DNA from 3 places in the Sporosarcina sp. SAFN-015 genome. Region 1 is predicted to be linked to each of the others. Evidence: riboswitches for the same ligand, from Rfam matches in the RefSeq annotation. Region 1 holds a riboswitch; each other region holds the start of a gene.
What was found. A riboswitch is a leader RNA that binds a small molecule or an ion and turns the genes downstream of it on or off. The one in region 1 is predicted to bind S-adenosylmethionine.

Region 1 (7,470 bases):
TGATGGAGTGGGAATCTCCAAAATGGATAGATAGTAATGGCGACACGACAGGTGGACGCCGATTGTAATCTCGTTTAAGGTCCCTCTCCAATTAGGAGAATAATGATATGTATACAATTGATAGAGAAGTAATTCAACGACAAATGGCAGAAATGCGACTGGAAGTCGAGCAGTATCGACTTGGCCAAAAAGCAATCAAACGAAAAAGAAAAGAGCGGAAAAACATTCCGTTCTGGGCGATTTTCTTCAGTTACTGAAACTAATCAAAAGAGCGTTCCCTCATACAAAAGAGAGAACGCTCTTTTCGTCTGAGCATATTCTTTTAAAAAATATCTTGAATGTGAGACAATCACTAGCGTCAAGTAACGATTGCACTAGCTTCAAATAGGACACATGCATTGTCGTATTGTGGCTATGCTAGTGGTAAAATAGCAACTATAAAGGAGTCCAACATCATGGCAATTAAAGTAAAAGCAATCATAGGTAGTAATAGCCCGACTTCATACAACCTGAAACTGGTTGAGTATCTCCGCAAGAAATATGCGGACAAGCTAGAGATCACGCCTGTTTTCATTAATAATGTTGATATGTTTTCCGTTGAACGAGAAAACAATCAGCCTGAAGACGTAAAGGATTTCCTGGACAATGTAAGGGATTCAGACGCTGTCCTTTTTGCGGTACCTGAATACAACTTTTCGATTCCGGGTGTATTGAAAAATGCGGTTGACTGGCTTTCAAGAAGCAACTTCGCAATCAAAGACAAGCCTGCTTTCATTATCGGCTCATCGATGGGCGTGTTAGGAAGTGTACGTGCTCAAATCCACTTACGTGAAATCTTGTCGAACCCAATGCTCTCTCCTGCACTATTGCCGAACAATGAAGTGTATATCGGATCTGTACACGAGAAAATGGACGAGAATGGTCAATTGACAGACCAAGCGACAATTGACTTTTTAGATAATGTTGTCAACAATTTCATCGCATTTTATTCAAAAACAAAAGCGTTAGCTGAAGCAAAATAATATGAAAAGAAAGGCCGTCTCGTACTAAGAGGCGGCCTTTTCTTTTGCTCCCCTGGTCAAGGAAGGATAGCGAATGATCTGACGGGGAAGCCGGATGCTTTTTCTGGTTTTGCGACGATGTTGAAAATGATGGCTCCTGTAGCAGGCAGCTTATCTAAATTGGTCATCAATTCAATCTGATATGTGTCTTGGTCAAGGACATAATATTCGCCCTCCAATTTTCCTTTCTTGCGGAAGTCCGCAGCAGAGTCGGTATCGTATGTTTCGTGGCCGACCGCTTTTACGCTGCGCTCTTCGAAAAGGAATTTCAATGCGTCCAATCCCCAGCCGGGAATTCGGTTGTTGCCATCTTCGTCCTTATTGTTAAACGCCTTGTGATCAGGCCAACGTTTACTCCAATCTGTGCGCAATGCTACGAATGTGCCTTCACCGATTTTTCCGTGAACCGCTTCAAAGTCTAAGATGTCCTGGATTCCAAATGTGAAATCATTGTCAGCTTCGGCTTCCTTCGATTTATCGATGACGACTAGCGGCAGGACCAGCTCATGCAACTCCAACTGGTCCAAATACCGTGTGTCGCGGACGAAGTGAATAGGGGCGTCGATATGAGTTCCATACTGCCCTGGGAATGAAAACTTTTGTGCAAAGAAGCCATCATCATGGGTGAAAAGCGTTTCGAATTTGGCGTCGTCAAACATGAAGAAGTGGGGTGAATCCGGACCGAATGTATGGGTCAAATCCACCCACTCTTTGCTTTTCAATAATTGAAGTGCTGCTTGAATTTCATTCACTGTTTCAACTGACATTAGAATCACTCTCTTTCCCCTATTGTTATTTTTGCCCGACAGCCGTCGTTTCAGCAGCGATGGCAATGGCTTGCTTAAGATCGGCAATTAAATCCTCTGCCTCTTCCAATCCTACCGAGAAGCGCAATAGTCGTTTATCGACGCCGCGTTTTTCACGCTCTTCCTCAGGAATATCCGCATGAGTTTGCGTCGTTGGATACGTGATCAAGCTCTCGACTCCTCCGAGACTTTCGGCAAATGTGATCAAGCGTAGGTTTTGCAAGAACGGATCGACCCAATCACTCTTGCACAGCCTGAATGAAATCATCCCGCCTTTACCTGCATAGAGCACATCATCGATAAGCGGTTCGTTTTCCAAATAGGAGACAAGCTCTTTCGCATTCGCATCATGTTGTTTCATTCGTACATGCAAAGTTTTCAAACCGCGGATGACAAGCCATGAATCGAACGGAGAAAGCGTTGCGCCAATCGCATTGTGGTTGTCGCCTAAACGTTTGCACAACTCTTCTCCTTTGGCGACGACGAGTCCGGCAAGCACGTCATTATGGCCTCCAATATATTTCGTTGCACTATGGATGACGATATCCGCACCGAGCTCGATTGGACGTTGGTAATATGGCGTCAAAAACGTATTGTCGACGATGACTAGCAAGCCGTGCTTTCTTGCAAGCTCTACATATTGTTCGATATCGATTTCAAGCATGAGCGGGTTTGTCGGTGTTTCGATGAAAATCGCTTTCGTGTTTTCAGTGATTAGCTTTTCCGTTTCCTTGACGTTTTCAAAAGATGAATAAGAGGTCCGGATGTTGTACAAGTCCGAGTATTGGTCGAATAAACGGAATGTGCCCCCATATAGGTCGTCGGGAGCAATTAGCTCATCTCCGGATTTGAATAGGGACATGACGAGCTGGATCGCCGCCATGCCCGAGCTGCATGCATATCCACGGTCACCGTTTTCAAGATTGGCGATGCCTTCTTCGAGAATCGTCCGAGTCGGATTTTTTGTGCGTGTATAGTCGTAGCCGGTAGAAAGCCCCAATCCGTCATGCTTGTACGCTGTCGAAAAATGAAGTGGAGGATTGACCGCTCCAGTTCTCGGGTCGCTCTGATTTCCTAGTTGTACCAATCTCGTGTTGATGCTCTGCTTTGTCAAGTTGTCCATCTCCTTTGTCTATTAAAAAAAGAGGCCTCTCTAAATAAGAAGAGGGCCTCCAACGATAGTTGAAATCAATCTTCTTATCTTCAAGACGTTCTACGCCTTTTGGAATTAGCACCATACCAAAATCGGGCTGGTTGCTGAGACTTCATCGGGCCAATCCCTCCGTCTCTCGTGATAAGAATCAAAATATAGTATTGTTAGAAAAAAGATTTATCTAAAGTTATCATGCTTCCCAAAAGATTGCAAGAAGTTTCGGAAATGAATGTCCATTGACGTTTGCTATAATGATGGGTGGTGGATAAATGAGAAGGAGGATTTCCAATGGCGTGGCTTTATGTTTTATTGGCAGCAATCGTTGAAATCTTTTGGGTGATTGGACTTCGTTATTCCGATAATGCACTCGAATGGGCGGGAACCGTCGTTGCCATCATCATTAGTTTTTATGCAATTATTAAAGCGTGCGAGAAGCTGCCGTCTGGGACGGTGTATGCGGTGTTTACCGGTTCCGGAGCGGCGGCAATTGTTCTTATAGACTTTCTGTTTTTCCATGCGGAGTTCTCTATTACAAAGTTAATTTTTATTGCGATTATTATCATAGGTGTGATCGGGATCAAAATGACAACGGTCGAATCTGAAGAGTCGGAAGGGGGCGATTGAAATGGCATGGGTATATTTGGTCCTAGCAAGTTTCGGGGAAATCTTTGGCGTCATGGCCATCAATCTGTATTTGCAGAAAAGATCGTTGCCCCGCCTGCTGCTCATTGTCGGAACATTTTCGGTCGGATTTTGGTTTTTGTCACTCGCGATGCGCGATATTCCGATGGGAACGGCCTATGCGATTTGGACCGGACTCGGTGCGGCAGGTGCTGTGTTGATGGGCATTTTGTTTTTCAAGGAAGCGGCCGGATGGAAACGGATTTTATTCCTTTGTTTGATCATCGGAGGAGCGGTCGGGTTGAAAGTATTTGGATGAAACGCGTATGTTAATTTCAATTGAATTAAGGGTAAATAGTGTATACTGTACCTATCAGAAGAATTCGGAAGAAGGAGATTTGGCATGAGTTCGAAATACGCAGATGACAGTTTGGCATTACATACAGATCTTTATCAAATTAACATGATGGAATCGTATTGGGCGGATGGCATCCATGAACGGAAAGCGGTTTTTGAGCTATACTTTAGAAATTTACCGTTTGGAAATGGTTATGCAATCTTTGCAGGGCTTGAACGGATCCTTGATTTTTTGAAGGGATTCCATTTTAGTGAAAGCGATTTGACCTATTTAAGGGAAGAGCTTGGCTACCAGGATGATTTTCTTGATTATTTGAAAGAAATGCGTTTCACTGGCGATGTTTATTCGATGAAGGAAGGGGAACTTGTATTTGCAAACGAACCGATTCTTCGCGTGGAATCGACATTGGCGGAAGCTCAGCTGATCGAAACTGCGTTACTCAATATCGTTAATTTCCAAACACTCATCGCAACGAAGGCTAGTCGTATTAAGCAAGTCGTCAAAGATGAAGTTGTCATGGAGTTCGGGAGCAGGCGCGCCCATGAAATGGATGCAGCGGTTTGGGGAGCACGAGCAGCTGTCATCGGAGGAGTGGAGGCGACAAGCAATGTCCGTGCAGGAAAACGTTTTGGGATTCCGGTTGCTGGCACACATGCCCACTCTTTAGTACAAGCGTACCGGAGTGAATATGAAGCATTCCATTCGTACGCGAGACGTCATAAGGACTGCGTATTCCTCGTCGATACGTATAATACTTTGAAAATCGGCATCCCGACAGCAATTCAAGTCGCGAAAGAGCTCGGTGATAAGATCAATTTCGTCGGTATCCGACTCGATAGCGGGGATATCGCTTTCCTCTCGAAAGAAGCTAGGCGCATGCTCGATGCTGCTGGTTTCGAAGATGCGAAAATTGTTGTGTCGAACGATTTGGACGAGTACACGATCTTGAACTTGAAAGCGCAAGGAGCGAAAGTAGATGTTTGGGGCATCGGCACAAAGCTGATCACGGCTTATGACCAACCTGCTCTTGGGGCGGTCTATAAAATTGTCTCCATCGAGAATGATAATGGTGAAATGGAAGATACAATCAAGATTTCATCCAATGTCGAGAAAGTGACAACGCCTGGTCAGAAAAAGCTTTATCGCATTATTGATCGTGAGAATGGCAAAGCGGAAGGCGATTACATTACGATGCACGACGAAGACCCGACAGTTGAAAAAAGGATTAAAATGTTCCATCCTGTTCATACGTTCATTTCCAAATTCGTGACAAACTTCGATGCCGTAAATTTGCATACGAAAGTCGTCGAAGGCGGGAAAGTGATTTACAAAAATCCTACATTGAATGAAATGCGACAATTCGCCCACGAAAATTTGGATCTATTATGGGATGAATATAAACGGTCCTTGAATCCGGAAGAATATCCGGTCGATTTGAGCCAGAAATGTTGGGATAATAAAATGCGCAATATCCGTGAAGTGCAGGACATGGTGGATGAGTACTCAATGAGATGAGGAGGTGCGGACAATGACATTCCAAGAACAGGTCATTGCGGAACTGAAAAGCATGCCGTCAATTGATCCGAAAGAGGAAATCCGCAAATCGATTGATTTCATGAAGGAATATGCAGTGAAAAATACATTTGTGAACGGCTTCGTTCTCGGTATTTCGGGTGGGCAAGATTCCTCGCTCGTCGGAAGGCTTGCGCAGATGGCCGTTGATGAATTGAATGAAGAGAACGATACGGATCGCTATAAGTTCATCGCCGTTAGATTGCCGTACGGAAAACAATTTGATGAAGATGATGCGCAGGATGCACTTGATTTCATCAAACCTTCCTTGCTCTATACGGTCGATATTAAAGAGGCGGTCGATGCAAGCGAAAGAGCGTTGAAGAAAGCGGGAATCATCATTTCCGATTATACAAAAGGGAATGAGAAAGCTCGGGAGCGGATGAAAGTCCAGTATTCGATCGCAGCATCGCATAGCTGTGTCGTTCTCGGAACCGACCATGCGGCGGAGGCAGTGACAGGATTCTACACAAAATTCGGTGACGGCGCAGCTGACCTCATGCCAATCTATCGCTTGAATAAGAGGCAAGGCCGTCAGCTCATGAAAGAGCTCGGATCCCCGGTGCATTTATATGAAAAAGTGCCGACTGCAGACCTCGAAGACGAAAAACCAGCATTGCCTGACGAAGTTGCGCTTGGCGTCACATATGAGGAGATTGATGACTTCCTGGAAGGGAAACCGGTCTCGGACAAAGCTCTTGAAACGATCGAAAAGCATTATAAACGGTCGGAACATAAACGACATATGCCGATTACGATATTCGATGATTTTTGGAAATGAATTTCAATAGCTCGCGAAATATACAGATGAAGGAATGCACGAAGCTTTCCTTCATCTGTTTTTATGCGTATTTTTGTCATATCTTGTTTAGTAGTGTTTTCAATAGGTTGTAGCCTATTCGTTATTACGGTATTATAAAGTTACATTTTGTAAATTTTCGGACATGTTTCTGTTAAATTATGGGCACGTTATAGAGAGAAGCTGGAATGGGAGGAAAAAGAATGACTTACGCACAAGTGATCGACAAAGTTCTTTCGAATATAGATAAGGTAATGATCGGAAAGCGGGATATCGCGGAGCTGAGCGTCACCGCCTTGCTTGCAGGCGGCCATGTCTTGTTGGAAGACGTGCCGGGAGTAGGGAAGACAATGATGGTAAAGGCGCTTGCAAAATTGATCGGCGCCTCTTTTAAACGTATACAGTTCACACCGGATTTATTGCCATCTGATGTACTTGGCGTCTCGATCTACAACCCGAAGGAAATGGAATTTGAATTCAGACCGGGGCCGATTGTCGGGAACATCGTTCTAGCTGATGAAATCAACCGGACGTCTCCAAAGACGCAAGCCGCATTACTCGAGAGCATGGAGGAATCCTCCGTAACGGTGGATGGGGAAACGATCCGAATCCCGCAACCGTTTTTCGTCATGGCGACACAGAATCCGATTGAATATGAAGGGACGTATCCATTGCCGGAAGCGCAGTTGGACCGGTTCCTCTTCAAATTGAAAATGGGATATCCAAAACGAGGCGAAGAAATTGAAGTTCTTTCCAGAGCAGAAAAATCGGTGCCGATTGAGCAGTTGGAAACAGTCCTCTCGATTCACGAACTAGCGGAGCTCCAACAAGCAGTGAAAGAAGTGACTGTCGATCATACAATCAAAACGTATATCGTCGACTGTGCATCGGAAACCCGTAACAATGCCCATGTCTATCTCGGCGTGAGTCCGCGTGGATCCCTCGCGCTCATGAAATCCTGCCAAGCATATGCGCTCATTAAAGGAAGAACGTATGTAACGCCCGATGATGTGAAATATTTGGCACCATTTGTATTTGGCCATCGGATGATCCTTCGTTCAGAAGCGAAGTACGAAGGGATAACTGCAAATGAAATTGTC
Region 2 (7,470 bases), on a different contig from region 1:
ACTTGGGAAGCCGACAGTTAAAATTATCGAGGAACAGACGGATGTCTACTCGTTCTTATTCAAGACGTTAAACGTAAAAATATAAGAAGAGAGGCTGTCTCAAAATCGAGACAGCCTCATTTTTTCTGTTCCCAATTTCGAAGTGCAGGAAACGGATCAAAGGCCCATTCAACCCGGCCGTTGTATTTGTATACTCCATAATGGAGATGGGGAGGAAATTTACCAGATGTACCTTCTTTTCCATATCCTGTGCTGCCTATGAATCCGAGAAGCGTTCCAGGTTCTACAATATCGCCTTCCTTAATGCCTTTATCAAAATACGCCAAATGGGCAAAGTAATGATATGTGTTATGGTTGTCACGAATGCCTACGCGCCATCCACCATATTCATTCCACCCTAATACTTCAATGACGCCATAGGAAGTTGCGACGACGGGAACACCATAGCCTGCAAAAATATCCGTTCCTTCATGAATACGACGTCCTCCCCATCCGCGGCTTGAGCCCCAAGTGCTGCGGTATGTGTAGTGGTGTCCTTTTGGAATCGGGAATACATGTTTATCCAGTTCGACAGTTTCAAAATGCTTATACAACTTGGCTATTGTCACAATCTGATTGACGGTCGCTTCCCGCTTATAATAGTGCCATAATGCCGCTTTGAATTCATTTTCATCTGGTCCGTACATGGCTAAATGTGAAGCCATTGTTTGCAGCACATCCATAGGGTCAGACAAGTCAGCCATCCCATCTCCGTTGCCATCCGTCCCTTTACCGCCAAAAAGCGTGATCGTCGTAGCAGAAGCGTCCGTATAGTCAGGATTCAATGCGCCAAACCAATGATCAACAGAGTACTGAATGGAAATCGGTCCCTCCACCTTCGTTAGATCGTTGCGAACTTGTTGGATGTTTCGTTCAAATTGATCGATCGCTGCAAGGTGGTACCACGGAACGAGTTCACTTGCGAATTGCAAATAAAATCCCATCCGTTCTTCCATAATCTCCTTATCGCTGCGTTCGTCGGAAGCAGAGGAAATGGTAGGCGTCATACAAAGACAGATCATTATAAATACAGATGCAATTATATAAATACGCAATGGGAAACCTCCTTTGTTGAATGATTAGAATTCCCCGATCGTTCGATTTCATGACTTTTTTGTTTCTGCTAAAAATCGTCATTATATGGCTGAATATACGTTGGATGATATACTTTAAGAGAGATGAAAATAGAAGGAGAGAGTATGAATGGAAAAACTTCAATCGGTTGAACAGTTTGAGCAATTGAAAAATGAGGAGCGGACGATGTTCATGTTTTCGGCGGATTGGTGCCCTGATTGTAGGGTGATCGAGCCGTTCTTGCCTAGTATTGAGGCGGATTATCCGGAATATACTTTCATTTATGTTGACCGTGATGATTTTATTGATGTTTGTCAGCAGTTGGATGTTTTTGGGATTCCGAGCTTTATCGCTTTCCATAATGGGGAAGAGGTTGGGCGTTTTGTAAGTAAGGATCGGAAGACGAAGGAAGAGATTGAGGAGTTCATTAACGGTTTGGATGCATGAAAAAAGAGATATCGCTAATCCTTAGATGGATGGCGATGTCTCTTTTTTATGATGTCTCTTTTTGCCCTTCGCCTTTTTCCATTTCAATCCTATCCCCAATTTACTTTTATTTAGAGAAAAAATTAGCCATTTTTTCTGGGTAGTCGGTGAAGATGGATTGGACTCCGGCTTGTTTTAGTATTGTTGCGTATGATTCGTCGTTCACTGTGAAAGTTCTGACGGGCATGCCGCTTTTTATAACTTCAGTGATGGAAGGGCGGATTGCGGCAGGGAATAGGATGTGAAGCGCATCCGCAGGTATTTTGTGTAAATAGTCCAACGGGTGGACGAGTACTTCCATGAATAATGCTGCTGTCTCGATTTGAGGATTGATTCGCTTGACGAGCTGGATGGCAGTGTGGTCAAAAGATGAAATGATAACGCGGGATTCCAGTTGCCTTTCCTCAATTAATTCAAGCACTTTTTGAACCATTCCTTCATAAGGAAAAATATCCGATTTCAACTCGATATTTAGTTTATGATCTGTCGAATCGAATATATCGAGAACTTCCTTCAATGTTGGGATTGTTTCACCGTGGAATTCGGGTGCAAACCAGCTGCCGAAGTCATATGATTTCAATTCTGCCAAGGACATATCTTTCACATAGCTTGTTCCATTTGAAGTACGGTCAATTGTTTCATCATGGATGACGACGAGTTCACCATCCGCTGCCATATGTACATCGAATTCAACGCCAAAAACAGGGAGACGTGCAGCTTCCTTGAATGCGGCAATCGTATTTTCCGGATAGTTTCCGGATGCGCCTCTATGTGCAATAATCTTCATTTAGCTTCCTCCGTTTTCATAGATCGGATCATTTTTCCCGCAGCAAAAGGGCCACGGTACTTTACCGTTGCCCTCTCATTTGGAACTAGTCAATCCCAAGTTTTATTTGCTTCGATTTCTTTTTTCAATATTTCCGCTCCTTTAGGACTTATATACATGCCATTTGAAAGTTTTGTATTTTCGGGGGTGATTTCTCCGGTTACGATGCATGCCGCATCCACCACATATTTTCGAAGAATGATCATATCATCGTCAACAAAGATTTCCATTGGTGCTCCTTTTTCGAGCTTCAATGTATTTCTTAATTCTTTTGGAATCACGATTCGGCCAAGATGGTCGACTTTCCTGACAATACCTAAACTTCGCATAGTATCCTCCCTGACTTATGTTTTTTTTTTACTATTGTCTACAATTATACCAGTTAATTAGAAAAATACAAAAAAATGAATATACTTTCATTTAGTCTCCTATTCTCTCTATTCCTTTTATCTATGCTTTAAAACGTTTCTGAACAACGTTTTTTCTGATAGAATAGTTAAGTCTTTTAAGAAAGGAGAACAATTATGTCATTATTTCATAGGAAGTCGGTAGTTTTCGACTATGTTCAAATCATTATCGGAGCGACATTGGTCGGTCTTTCATTCAATATATTTTTATTGCCATCGCGCATAGCGGCGGGCGGCATTTCTGGTGTCAGTACGATCCTCTATGAATTATTCGGCTATAATCCTGCGTACGTTCAATGGCTTATTAATATTCCACTTATCGTGTTGGGACTATTGCTTGCAGGGAAGGAATTCAGTACAAAGACAATCGTAGGTACTTTTTTTGTTCCATTCGTCATCTATTTGACGCATGGTCTCCATTTACACGTTGATAACCCGCTTCTTAGTTCCATCTATGGGGGCATAATGCTCGGGATTGGACTTGGGATTGTGTATAGAGGGAATGGTTCCACAGGCGGCACAGCTTTGATAGCCCAACTCCTAAAAAAGTATACCGGTATTTCAAGCGGCTTTTCCCAATTGATCGTGGATGGAATTGTCGTTGTCACTTCAGCTTTTGTTTTCAATTTTGAACTTGCTTTATACGCCCTTATGTCGATTTACGTAACGAGCAAGGTAATAGACTTCGTACAGTTGCAAACTTCACCGATAAAACTTGTTCTCATCATTACGGAAAATGAAGAGAAAATCCAGTCGGTCATTCAAAATGAAATTGACCGGGGGTTGACGAAAGTGAAATCGACGGGAGGATATTCGAATAACGAGAAGACAATGATCTTCTGCGTCGTGGAACAGTCAGAAGCTGTCTATTTAAAAAAATTGCTTCAAACCGCTGAACCGTCATCATTTGTCATTTTCCTTAACGCTTCAGAAATATTAGGACTTGGTTTTTCAAAAGCGAAAATTCATCGATGATAAAAAATCAGTATACAATTCAAATAATGATGATATAATAGTTTCAATTGAATATTTCTTATCAAGAGAAGCTGAGGGATTTGGCCCGATGAAGCTTCAGCAACCTCTGCGTCTGCAGGAAGGTGCTACCTCCAACAAGATGTTACATCTTGAGAGATAAGAACGGAGAAGTTTTAAACGAATCCTCGTTCCTATCTAATGGAACGGGGTTTTTTAACGTCTAGGCTTCGGGCGCAATGCGCTTTTGAATAATAAGGGGGAGACGAAATGCCAATCAATATACCTGAACAATTGCCGGCACGTGAGCTGTTGAAAGAAGAGAGGATCTTCGTAATGGATGAAGGGCGGGCGACGACACAGGATATCCGTCCGTTAAATATTCTTATCTTGAACTTAATGCCGGAAAAAGAAAAAACAGAGCTTCAGTTGCTTCGACTGCTAGGCAATACGCCGCTGCAAGTGAATGTTACGTTTTTGAATACCGCTACGTATGAATCAAAAAATGTGAGCAAAAATCATTTGGATTCTTTTTATACGACATTCGAGCACGTCAAAAACAGACGTTATGACGGGCTAATTATTACAGGCGCGCCGATTGAGCATTTACCGTTCGAGGATGTCGTCTACTGGGATGAATTGAAACAGATTATGGATTGGTCCAAAACCAATGTCACTTCGACACTACATATTTGCTGGGGCGCTCAAGCTGCCCTTTATCACCATTATGGCATCAATAAATTTGAACTGCCGAAAAAACTATCGGGCATATATAGTCATCAACTGACCGATCCGACTGTTGAATTGACACGTGGCTTCAACGATGTTTTCACTGCTCCACATTCGCGGTATACGTCAGTGTCAATCGAGGAGATCGAGCAAGAGCAGGATCTTCAACTATTGGCGGTTTCAGAAGAAGCTGGCGCATTCATCATCCTATCAAAGGATTCCAGACAGATTATGATTACGGGTCATTTAGAATATGATGCATGCACACTTGGCGAAGAGTATGCGCGAGATTTGAAAAAAGGGATCGATATTGAAATCCCTGAAAACTATTTCCCGAATGACGACCCCAAAAAACAACCGTTAAATACATGGCGTTCCCATACACATCTTCTTTTCTCGAACTGGTTGAATTATTATGTGTACCAAGCGACACCGTTCGAATGGGAATAAAAATAAAATAGACTAACGCGAAGCACGAGTTTTGAATTTCGTGCTTCGTTTTTGTGTTTTATACATTTTTCGTCCGTATATTGTCCAAGTACTTTCACACACTAATTGTAGTGGAGGTGTGTACGATGATTTCGGAAGCTCTTGAAAGCATGCATTTTTGGGAAATGGTATCTCGAACTACATTTGCTTTTATAACACTTATGATTCTTGCCAGATTGATGGGGAAAAAACAGATTTCACAGCTTACATTTTTTCATTACGTCACTGGAATTACAATCGGCTCAATTGCGGCTGATATAGCTGCGCAATCGGAAACCCCTTTTCTGAATGGTGCGGTTGGTTTGATTTGGTGGGCATTGTTGACTGTTTTCGTGAACTATTTAACAATGAAATCGAAAAAAGCAAGGAAGCTTTTCGATGATTCACCAACTATCGTAATACACAGAGGAAAAATAAGTGAACAGGGGATGAAGAAAGCTCGCCTCACATTGAATGATCTTAATATGATGCTCCGCGAGCAAAGTATATTTACGGTCACGGACGTGAACTATGCTATTCTCGAAACGAATGGGCAATTAAGTGTCATGAAAAAAGCAAGCCAGGAAGCAGCTACCCGCAAAGATGTAAAAGCACCTGGCCAAGAGCCAAAGTATATACCAACAGAAATCATTTCAGACGGGAATTTGATCAAAGAAAATTTGACCGAGCTGAACTTAACAGAAGAATGGGTATATGAGCAACTAAAGAAAAATGGGATTGGTAAAGTGGAACAAGTATATTACGCTGAAATCACTGGCGACGGAAGCCTCCATATCGACATGCGTACAGAAGATAAAAAGTAAGTTACGATGCTAAAAAGGGGGCCGAATTTTACCGCCCCCAAATATTTAAGTAGACATTACGACAACTAATGCTACTTTTATGTTATAATGACTGACAGTCATTCATTCATTTAGTGGAGAGGTGGACGGCAATTGGATAAAAAAGAAAGAATTATAAAAGCGGCTATAGAAGTCTTTCGTAAGCAAGGCATCGAGAAGACAAAGATATCCGATATTGTGAAAGTGGCAGGAATTGCGCAAGGAACATTCTATTTATATTTTCCTTCAAAACTGTCGCTCATGCCAGCAATCGCTGAAGTCATGGTCGCAAAAACATTGGAGATTGTAATCGACAGAGTGTCGGATGATGCGCCATTTCCAAAACGGATGGAGCAGCTCGTCGATGCGATTTTTGAAGTCAATGAAGAATACCATGAAATACAAGCACTCATTTACTCAGGATTGGCATCAACAGAACATCTGAAAAATTGGGAGACGGTATACGCCCCATTTTATCAATGGGTGAGTGATGGACTCCAGCAAGCGATTGACGACGGTATAATACGTAATTCAGTTAATCCAGACAGGACGGCTAGACTTGTCATCGGCCTCGTCGAATCAGCTGCTGAACAAATTTATCTATACGATACAGACAAAGAACACGAAGCGATTATCCAAAAGAATGAAGTGAAAAACTTTTTGAAGCATGCCCTTGCCATCGACTAAATGGTTATCGGATAGTTTAGTTCAAAAAAATCATTATTATTAGGCAACTCGTCATCACGTAAAATGAATGACAGTCAGTCATTAAATAGGGAGTTATTAATATGAACAAATCATGGATTTATGTAGCACTAACAAGTTTTTTCGAATTGGTTTGGATATTTGGTTTTAACATTGCCACTGAATGGTGGCATTGGGTTCCGATCATTGTTTTCATTGTTTTCGATTTTCATTTCTTGGCGAAAGCTTGTGAAAACCTTCCAACAGGTACCGTCTATGCAATATTTGCTGCAATCGGTACAGTCGGGACTGCTTTGATGGATGTTTTCCTATTCGGCGAAACGCTTGGTGTAGGCAAACTATTTTTCATTGCCATTTTAGTTATAGGGGTTATTGGGTTAAAGCTTGCTGATGATGCGGAAGAGAAGAAAGGAATTGTGAAGTGATGGGTTGGTTATTTGTAAGTATTGCAGCGATAAGCGAGTTTGTAGGCGTTGTCGGGTTGAATAAATATAGTGAACAGAAGTCATTTGCAAATGCGCTGCTTTTCGGCGGTGGATTCGGAGCGGCGTTCGCGTTTCTTTATATGTCCTTCAATTATTTGCAAGTAAGCACTGCGTACGCAGTGTGGATTGGTATAGGAACGGCTGGTGCCGTACTCATCAATATGCTGTTTTTCGGTGAATCGAAAAGCAAGGGGCGCATCGCCAGTCTGCTTCTCATAATTATCGGTGTTATTGGATTGAAAGCTTTATCGTGAAGCTATGAATACATGAATGGGGAAGCAACTTGAAATAATAGTTGCTTCCTTTTTTAATATGCCAAATAAACTAGTAAGTTATATGGCAATATAATACAATAAGTTAAAGTAGATAGTATTTTTTATTTTCAAAAAAGTTACGGTGGTCAGTACAAAGGGGAGTGCTAATGAATAGATCAATAG
Region 3 (7,470 bases), on a different contig from region 1:
GGCTATAAGAGTCACTATAACAATAAATGGGATTGTTAAAAGATAAGCCCATAGCAGAGAAGAAAAACTGTTTTCACTCTTGTAACCTTTATTCATAGAATTAGCTGCGGATATGGTCAAAATTAGTCCGACAGCTAAAACAATAATTACAAAAATGAATGAAACTATGAGAGCTACCTTCATGCCTTACTCCTTTTTATAAATATTTTTTATTCTATACGTTATAATTTTACAATATAAAACATTTTCGAGAACCATCCATTTAAGGGTTATTTAAACCAACCACTTTTTGAGGAAATTGAACATTTACTAAAAGCAACAATTTAGAGAATTAAAGATAAAAGAAACTTGAAAATGCACATAAATCTAGATGTTAAATAAGATTATGCGCATTTTTTATGTATAAATGAAAAAATAACGAGATATCTATGTGGTATTTAAATAAAGATAAGATTGTTTATTATGCAGAGAAGGATGACGGGTTTCGTCAGAATTTTTGAGCAAGTTTATTAGAATAGACTAAGATTTCTTTAATTCCTATCGTTAGAAAGAGAGAAAAGCTTTACATGAGTGAGCTGTTTGTTAAGTGACTTGCTGATAGCATTTGACGGGTAAAAAGAAGCGTTCCACAGGGCTGGATACCGATTGTTTAATAGGGTCTTTCAATGGGGAAAATACAGTGCAAGGGCTTTGCGCCGTCAAATACACGCACTCATGAGGAGATCTTCGGTCATGAAAAATAACCCATCCTATTTTTATCAATTTTTAGAGCCAGTGTCCGAACAGCTGGCTGAAATAGCTAGTGAGCTGGAGAAAGGCATTTATTCCAGCCCTCAGACGATGCTGATGCACTCGCGGACATTTGTCGAGGCGATTTTGCAGCGGGTCATGGTGGCGGAACAACTGTCAGGCGAGGACCATCTTAAACTGAAAGACAGAATCGACCTGCTGGAGAGCAAGGGGTTGTTGAAAAAGGAAGTTCTTGATGCGCTTCATCAGGTTCGAATGAACGGAAATTCCGCAGCGCATGAAACGAGGACATTTCGGTATTCGGAGGCTCTTCTTTCCTGGGAGGCAATCTATACGATCATCGGGTGGTATGTTAGTAAGTACTGCCCGAAGGATGTGAAAGTACCGGCATATCAAGATCCCGAACCAAAGAAAGGCGATGAAACAGAAGTATCCGAATTGGAAGCAAGGCTGCAAAGTATGGAGGCCTTAATCCGCTCAAACATTCAACAACAAAAAGGACTCACCGAAGACTTTGAGGCAGCGGCCGATTCGGAGAACCTGGCAGATACAATGCCGGGCCTAGCAACTGTTCGCACAATCGTTTATAAAGACAAAAGTCTTGAAATCCCACACTTCCTTCGGGACGAATTCCTGTTGCCGCAACGTTTCAAGGAATCGGAACGTTTTCTCATGATGCTCGGTGCCGAAGAAGAGGTGCGGATCATGAGCGAACTGCCGAATAACTTGGAGGGACTGCATGAAGATGCGGAAGGGTTCAGTGAGAAGGATGATGAGGTATTATTCGAAGAACTGAAACATTACATTGAAGAAGAGATAGCGAGGCGCGAGGTGGATTTGGCAAACCCGGGGAAGCTCATTTTCTTCTATAATTCGGATTACGTGATTGTCACCGATCAATTAGCGAAGGTCTCTCTAACCGAAGAGGAGTTCGACGGCAATCCAAGTTTCTTCGCTCAACTACATGAGGATCAGATTGAAAGGGTCGGACAGCTTCCGAGTGACTTGGTTACGTTAACGAAATACGATGATGTGGATTTCGAGACAGTGGAAGAACTGTTTGGGCAATTGAAGGGAAAGTAAGCGAGTAAGTTATTGAGGTATTTGAAGGCACCGTATCCGATTATTTTTGGATGGGTGTCTTTTTTGTGAAATCAGTGGAGGAACAACAGACGGGGTATTTGAAACTTTATAAGGGTACGAAGCGTAAAGGGTAGAAGCTGCCATTAACCGACTTGCGAACGGAGAGGTGATTTGATGAATTCATTCCCGAAGGACATTCAATTCTGTTATGAATGGCGGTCTTATCAGGCTCGTGCCCTTCAAGCATTAGACAGCCATCTGTCAAACGGGCACTTCCACCTAGTTGCCCCTCCCGGCTCGGGGAAAACGGTATTGGGATTGGAAATCATGTTGAGAATCAATCAACCGACCTTAATTATTGCACCCACCCTTGCGATCAAACAGCAATGGAAAGAACGCTTCACTGAATTATTCTTGGGAGGGAAGCAGCCTGAATGGCTATCGATGGATATTGCGCAACCGAATTTCATTACGGTGACGACCTATCAGGCGCTGCATGGCGCCTATCAAGAAACCGATAATTCCGAGGATATTGAAGAGGAAACCGGAGATGATCAGGAACTTGAATCAAATCAGGAAGCTGTGAAATCGGATAAAGCCGGCATCCGACGGAGTCTTGCTGAGTTCGGCTTCGGCACACTTATTTTGGATGAAGCGCATCATTTACGCACGGCTTGGTGGAAGTCGATGATGACTCTCCGGAATTCTCTACAAGATATCCATGTAGTGGCCTTGACGGCTACACCGCCATTCGACGTGTCCGCTCTGGAATGGGAGCGGTATGTGGAACTATGCGGGCCAATCGATCTTGAGATAAGTGTCCCTGAACTGGTAAAGGAGAGAGAGCTCTGTCCGCACCAGGATTATGTCCACTTCTCGTCTCCTGAAGGGGAAGAGCTGAAAATGATTCTTCACTTTCGAGAAGAGGCGGATCAATTCGTCCAGGAACTTTTTGCCGATGGATATCTACAGCAACTGCTTGAAAACCATCCGTGGATGAAAGATTCCAGAGAATACATAAAAGAAATACTTGATCAGCCCGCCTATTTTTCAAGCATGTTAATTTTCCTTAAGCAGGTGGGCAGTGAACACTGCAAAGAAGCAATGTCTATTTTGGGAATGCCCGAGCACACACTGCCACCGTTTACATACGAATGGCTTGAAGAACTGTTAACGGGAATTTTGTTTTCTGATGAAAGGGTGACGGATACAGACAATTTGCGGAAGCGGATTAAATTCCAGCTATCGCAAATAGGAGCAATCGAGCGAAGAAGCGTCAAGCTGCTTTCCACGGCAAAAATGAATCGAAAGCTTACTCATAGTATCTCCAAACTAGCGGGCATTTGTGAGATTGTGAAATGGGAGAAACAGCTACTGCAAGAGAAACTGCGAATGGTCATCTTGACCGATTACATCCATCTTGAGGATTTGCCCGCTAGTTCAGTTGATGAATTGCCACTTCGACGCATTGGCGTTGTGCCCATCTTTGAGAAAATCCGGCGGGAGGCTGGCCTTCATGTGAAAGCAGGAATTCTGACAGGTTCACTTGTCATTCTGCCGAAAAGCGAACAAAGGCTTGCACAGGAAGTTTCAAAACGCCAGGGAATTGAGATTGAGTGGAAAGCGTTAGCGCATGATGCTTCGTATATCCGTGCCGATTTGACAGCCGGAAATCGGCAAAAGATGGTTGCCGTCCTGACAGAGGTGTTTACATCAGGTGACCTTCAAGTCTTAATCGGAACAGCGGCCTTGCTCGGGGAGGGATGGGATGCGCCGTGTATCAACTCACTGATCATCGCTTCCTATGTCGGCTCGTTCATGCAATCAAATCAGATGCGTGGAAGAGCCATCCGGGTGGATAGGAATAATCCCAGCAAGACCTCATCCATCTGGCATCTCGTATGTGTGGATCGTGACGTGGCAGACCCGGGGCATGATTATGCATTACTGACCCGCCGTTTCCGATCACTTGTTGGGGTGAGTGAGAAAGAGGACCTGATTGAGACAGGGCTGTCGAGGCTGAATCTTGAAGAATCACCCTATACGCCACGAATAATCAAGATGCTGAACGAACGGACTTACGAGAGAGCATCGGAACGAGATCGTTTATTTGAAAGATGGCAGCGCGCCATTGACAAGGGACGGAAAATGGAGGAGGAACTTAGTACTGAAAGACGTTCGTTGCCCCGGCCTTTTTATTTGCCTCATTCATTGAAAGCCTTGTCCTACATAGCCGGTTTCACACTTGTAGGGGAGATGTTTGATGCGGTTCGATTTTTTATGAATTTTCGGGACGTTCCGGTTGGGGGCGGGTTATGGCTAGGGTTGATTGTAGGGATGGCATTCGGTCTTCCATCTGTTCTCAAGGTTGTGAGATTATACATGAAGCATCCTTCTGTCGAATCCAGCATGGCGGAAATCGGAAAGGCGATCTACTTGTCACTCCATCATGCCAAAGCCGTGCACACGCCTTACACGGAAGGTATGATCCATGTGACCGAGGACCGAATGGGTGCCTATACATGCTGGCTTACGGAAGGGACGACACATGAGAAGAACGTGTTTATGGGCGCCTTGCAAGAGTTCATTGCACCGATTGAGAATCCTAGATATCTCATCATCCGCCGTACAGGCAGCTTGCTGAAACGAAAAGACGTCCATGCCATTCCTTATGAAATTGCTAGGAAAAAAGAATATGCCCAATTTCTCCATGCAGAATGTGAAAAGCGCATAGGGGATTGCGAACTTATTTATACACGAACGATCGAGGGAAGAAAAAACCTGCTGCGGGCGCGAATGAATGCCTTGTCCGCAGCATTTGTAAAAAAAGCGGACCGGATCAGCGGATGGCGATAAGAAATATATAAAACTAAAAAATATCTAAATATACTTGACATTCAATCCACTCACATATAAAGTGGTGAATAACTTAATAAGCGACTTTCTTATCCAGAGAGGTGAAGGGACTGGCCCTATGAAGCCTCAGCAACAGACTTGTAAAGAACTGTGCTAATTCCAGTAGCGAAAAGCTTGGAGATAAGAAGAGTGGACGCCGACTATTGCTGAACTCTTCTTATATATGAGAAGGGTTTTTTCCTTATTAAGAAAAAATAAGAAATGGGGAATTTAGCAATGACAAAAACAGTTACGAAAGCAGCACCATTTAGGGCGGATCACGTAGGGAGTTTATTAAGACCGGAAAACCTGCATGAAGCAAGAAGATTATTTGCAGAGAGAGAAATTACAGCTGAGCAGCTTCGCAACGTAGAAACAGCGGAAATAACTAGAATCGTTGATAAACAGATTGAAGCTGGGTTAGAACTTGTGACGGACGGAGAGTTCAGGCGTCGTTTTTGGCATACGGATTTCCTTGAGCATTTAAACGGAATTGAAGGATATGTACCGGAACAAGGCTATATTTTTAGCGGCGATGAAGAAACGGAGCGCTATAATATTCGTAACATCGGTAAAATTTCATTTAATCCTGACCATCCGCATATTAAAGATTTCATAGAGTTTAATGGAATTGTTAACGGACGTGCAGTTGCCAAACAAACAATTCCAAGTCCAAATCAATTGTTTAATATCGGAATAAGAGATGAAAATATATACCCGGATATTGAAGACTATGCAAAAGATATTATCCAGACATATCGTGATGCAATAAAAGCTTTCTATGAGGCAGGCGTCCGCTATTTACAATTGGATGATGTGTATATTGCCGGCCTTTCTTCACCGGATATTCCATTTAATGACGGCAAATATTCAAGAGAATATTTAATTGACTTAGCGCTTCGTGTGGTCAATGGAGTGTTGGATGGGAAACCTGAAGACCTGTTTGTGACAACTCATTTATGCCGAGGAAATTACCGATCCAACTGGGCTTTTGAAGGCAGTTACGATATAATTGCTGAAAGATTTTTGGCAAAAGAAAAAGTGGGTGGATTCTTCTTGGAATATGACGATTATCGCTCAGGCGGCTTTGAGCCACTTCAATATATTAACAATGGCGGGGCAAAGGTCGTTTTGGGTGTAATTACATCTAAGAGTGGGGAACTTGAAGATAAAGAGTTGGTTAAATCGCGGATTGAAGAAGCGACGAAATTTGTACCACTTGAACAAATTTGCTTAAGCCCACAATGCGGATTCGCTTCAACGCATCATGGAAATAAGTTGACAGAGGAAGAGCAGTGGGAGAAGTTGAAGTTTATTGTAGAATTGTCAAAAGAGATTTGGGGTTAATGAAAGGACACTAGATAGATAAGCGGAGGACCGTTTGAGGAACACTCTTACGGCACCTCCGCTTTTTTACTGGTCTCGGCGACTTCTATATCATACATTAGCTTGAATATACTTATACGTCAGATTGATTCTAAGAGGGAGGATTAAATGAAGAAAATTATTATTGTCCTCTTGGTCGTAGCTGCTATTATGGCGGTTTTTGTCTTAACTGACAGTACACCCGAAACGGACAATGCACTATACGTCTCCGTAAAAGGAAATGATCAAAATGATGGGACAAAGTCAAAGCCGTTTCGAACACTTGAAAAGGCAGCATTAGAAGCTGAAGCCGGAACGACTGTTTATATCCGAAAAGGAACATACCATGAAAAACTTATCGTTCAACATAGTGGAATAAAATTAAAACCAGTTATTTTTAGAGCCTACAAAAAAGAAGAAGTTGTTCTAAGTGGAACGAATGCAAAGGGTGGTCAAGCAGGCATCTCCTCCTTAGTTACGATAAACGATAAAAACTATGTGACGATTCATGGATTAACGTTACAGGATATAAAAACTGATGTAGCAGATGAAACGGTAGTAGGGATTTATGTAACTGGCTCTAGCAGTCATATTACATTAGAGAATAACCATGTGCGCAGAATAGAAACCCATGCGGAAGAAGGAAATGCCCATGGAATCGCTATATATGGAACAGGGCCAATGAAAGATATAAAAGTAATTAATAATACCGTGGAAAATTTGAAACTCGGTTCAAGTGAAGCTCTTGTGCTTAATGGAAATATTGACGGCTTCAAGGTGGAAAGTAATCTAGTTCGTCGTAGTGATAATATCGGGATTGATCTAATCGGCCATGAGGGTATATCCAATGATGAAAAGGCTGACTTTGTAAGAAATGGTGTAGTGAAAAATAATACAGTTTACGAAATATCTTCATACGGTAATCCAGCTTATGGAGAGGATTACTCCGCTGGGGGGATTTACATAGATGGTGGAAAAAATATAACCTTAGAAGAGAATATTATTTATAAATGTGATATCGGAATTGAAGCGGCTTCTGAACACGCCGGTAAATATGCTGAGCAAGTTATCATTATTAACAATATCATTTATGACAATTTTTATACTGGAATTTCAATTGGCGGGTATGATGAAAAGCGTGGAGGCACTATAAATTCCACAATTTCTCAAAATGTCATTTACCGAAATGATACAAAGGGGTTAAATGGGGGTCAATTATTATTGCAGCACGATACAAAAAATAATGTAATTGAAAAAAACATTTTGACGGCAGGGCCTTCTCGTTTATTTATCGCCAACTATTTTTCTACAAATCATAAAAACAAACTAAAGAAGAATGTATTTCATAAGGAGAAAGGAAAAACTGGCTTTTGGGTT

Region 2: it holds a riboswitch for S-adenosylmethionine, as region 1 does, so the genes downstream of both, metA (homoserine O-acetyltransferase MetA) here and ACR65H_RS13675 (methionine biosynthesis PLP-dependent protein) in region 1, are expected to answer to the same signal.
Region 3: it holds a riboswitch for S-adenosylmethionine, as region 1 does, so the genes downstream of both, ACR65H_RS17915 (5-methyltetrahydropteroyltriglutamate--homocysteine S-methyltransferase) here and ACR65H_RS13675 (methionine biosynthesis PLP-dependent protein) in region 1, are expected to answer to the same signal.

Annotation. Positions count from the first base shown of each region.
Region 1 covers NZ_JBPFDR010000007.1:185,336-192,805, forward strand. The annotation lists gene ACR65H_RS13655 (hypothetical protein) at 1-68, shown strand, start outside; gene ACR65H_RS13660 (hypothetical protein) at 108-257, shown strand; gene ACR65H_RS13665 (NADPH-dependent FMN reductase) at 456-1,022, shown strand; gene ACR65H_RS13670 (cyclase family protein) at 1,079-1,828, opposite strand; gene ACR65H_RS13675 (methionine biosynthesis PLP-dependent protein) at 1,854-2,990, opposite strand; SAM riboswitch class I at 3,062-3,168, opposite strand; gene ACR65H_RS13680 (DMT family transporter) at 3,309-3,644, shown strand; gene ACR65H_RS13685 (DMT family transporter) at 3,646-3,960, shown strand; gene ACR65H_RS13690 (nicotinate phosphoribosyltransferase) at 4,045-5,514, shown strand; gene nadE (NAD(+) synthase) at 5,528-6,352, shown strand; gene ACR65H_RS13700 (AAA family ATPase) at 6,574-7,470, shown strand, end outside.
Region 2 covers NZ_JBPFDR010000004.1:33,385-40,854, reverse strand. The annotation lists gene ACR65H_RS08360 (prolyl oligopeptidase family serine peptidase) at 1-85, shown strand, start outside; gene ACR65H_RS08355 (M23 family metallopeptidase) at 117-1,046, opposite strand; gene ACR65H_RS08350 (thioredoxin family protein) at 1,243-1,560, shown strand; gene ACR65H_RS08345 (glycerophosphodiester phosphodiesterase) at 1,667-2,386, opposite strand; gene ACR65H_RS08340 (AbrB/MazE/SpoVT family DNA-binding domain-containing protein) at 2,476-2,754, opposite strand; gene ACR65H_RS08335 (YitT family protein) at 2,950-3,807, shown strand; SAM riboswitch class I at 3,863-3,970, shown strand; gene metA (homoserine O-acetyltransferase MetA) at 4,075-4,983, shown strand; gene ACR65H_RS08325 (YetF domain-containing protein) at 5,109-5,825, shown strand; gene ACR65H_RS08320 (TetR/AcrR family transcriptional regulator) at 5,958-6,530, shown strand; gene ACR65H_RS08315 (DMT family transporter) at 6,632-6,973, shown strand; gene ACR65H_RS08310 (DMT family transporter) at 6,973-7,287, shown strand; gene ACR65H_RS08305 (hypothetical protein) at 7,455-7,470, shown strand, end outside.
Region 3 covers NZ_JBPFDR010000015.1:13,999-21,468, forward strand. The annotation lists gene ACR65H_RS17905 (DUF4145 domain-containing protein) at 733-1,833, shown strand; gene ACR65H_RS17910 (DEAD/DEAH box helicase family protein) at 2,008-4,689, shown strand; SAM riboswitch class I at 4,776-4,876, shown strand; gene ACR65H_RS17915 (5-methyltetrahydropteroyltriglutamate--homocysteine S-methyltransferase) at 4,966-6,075, shown strand; gene ACR65H_RS17920 (right-handed parallel beta-helix repeat-containing protein) at 6,223-7,470, shown strand, end outside.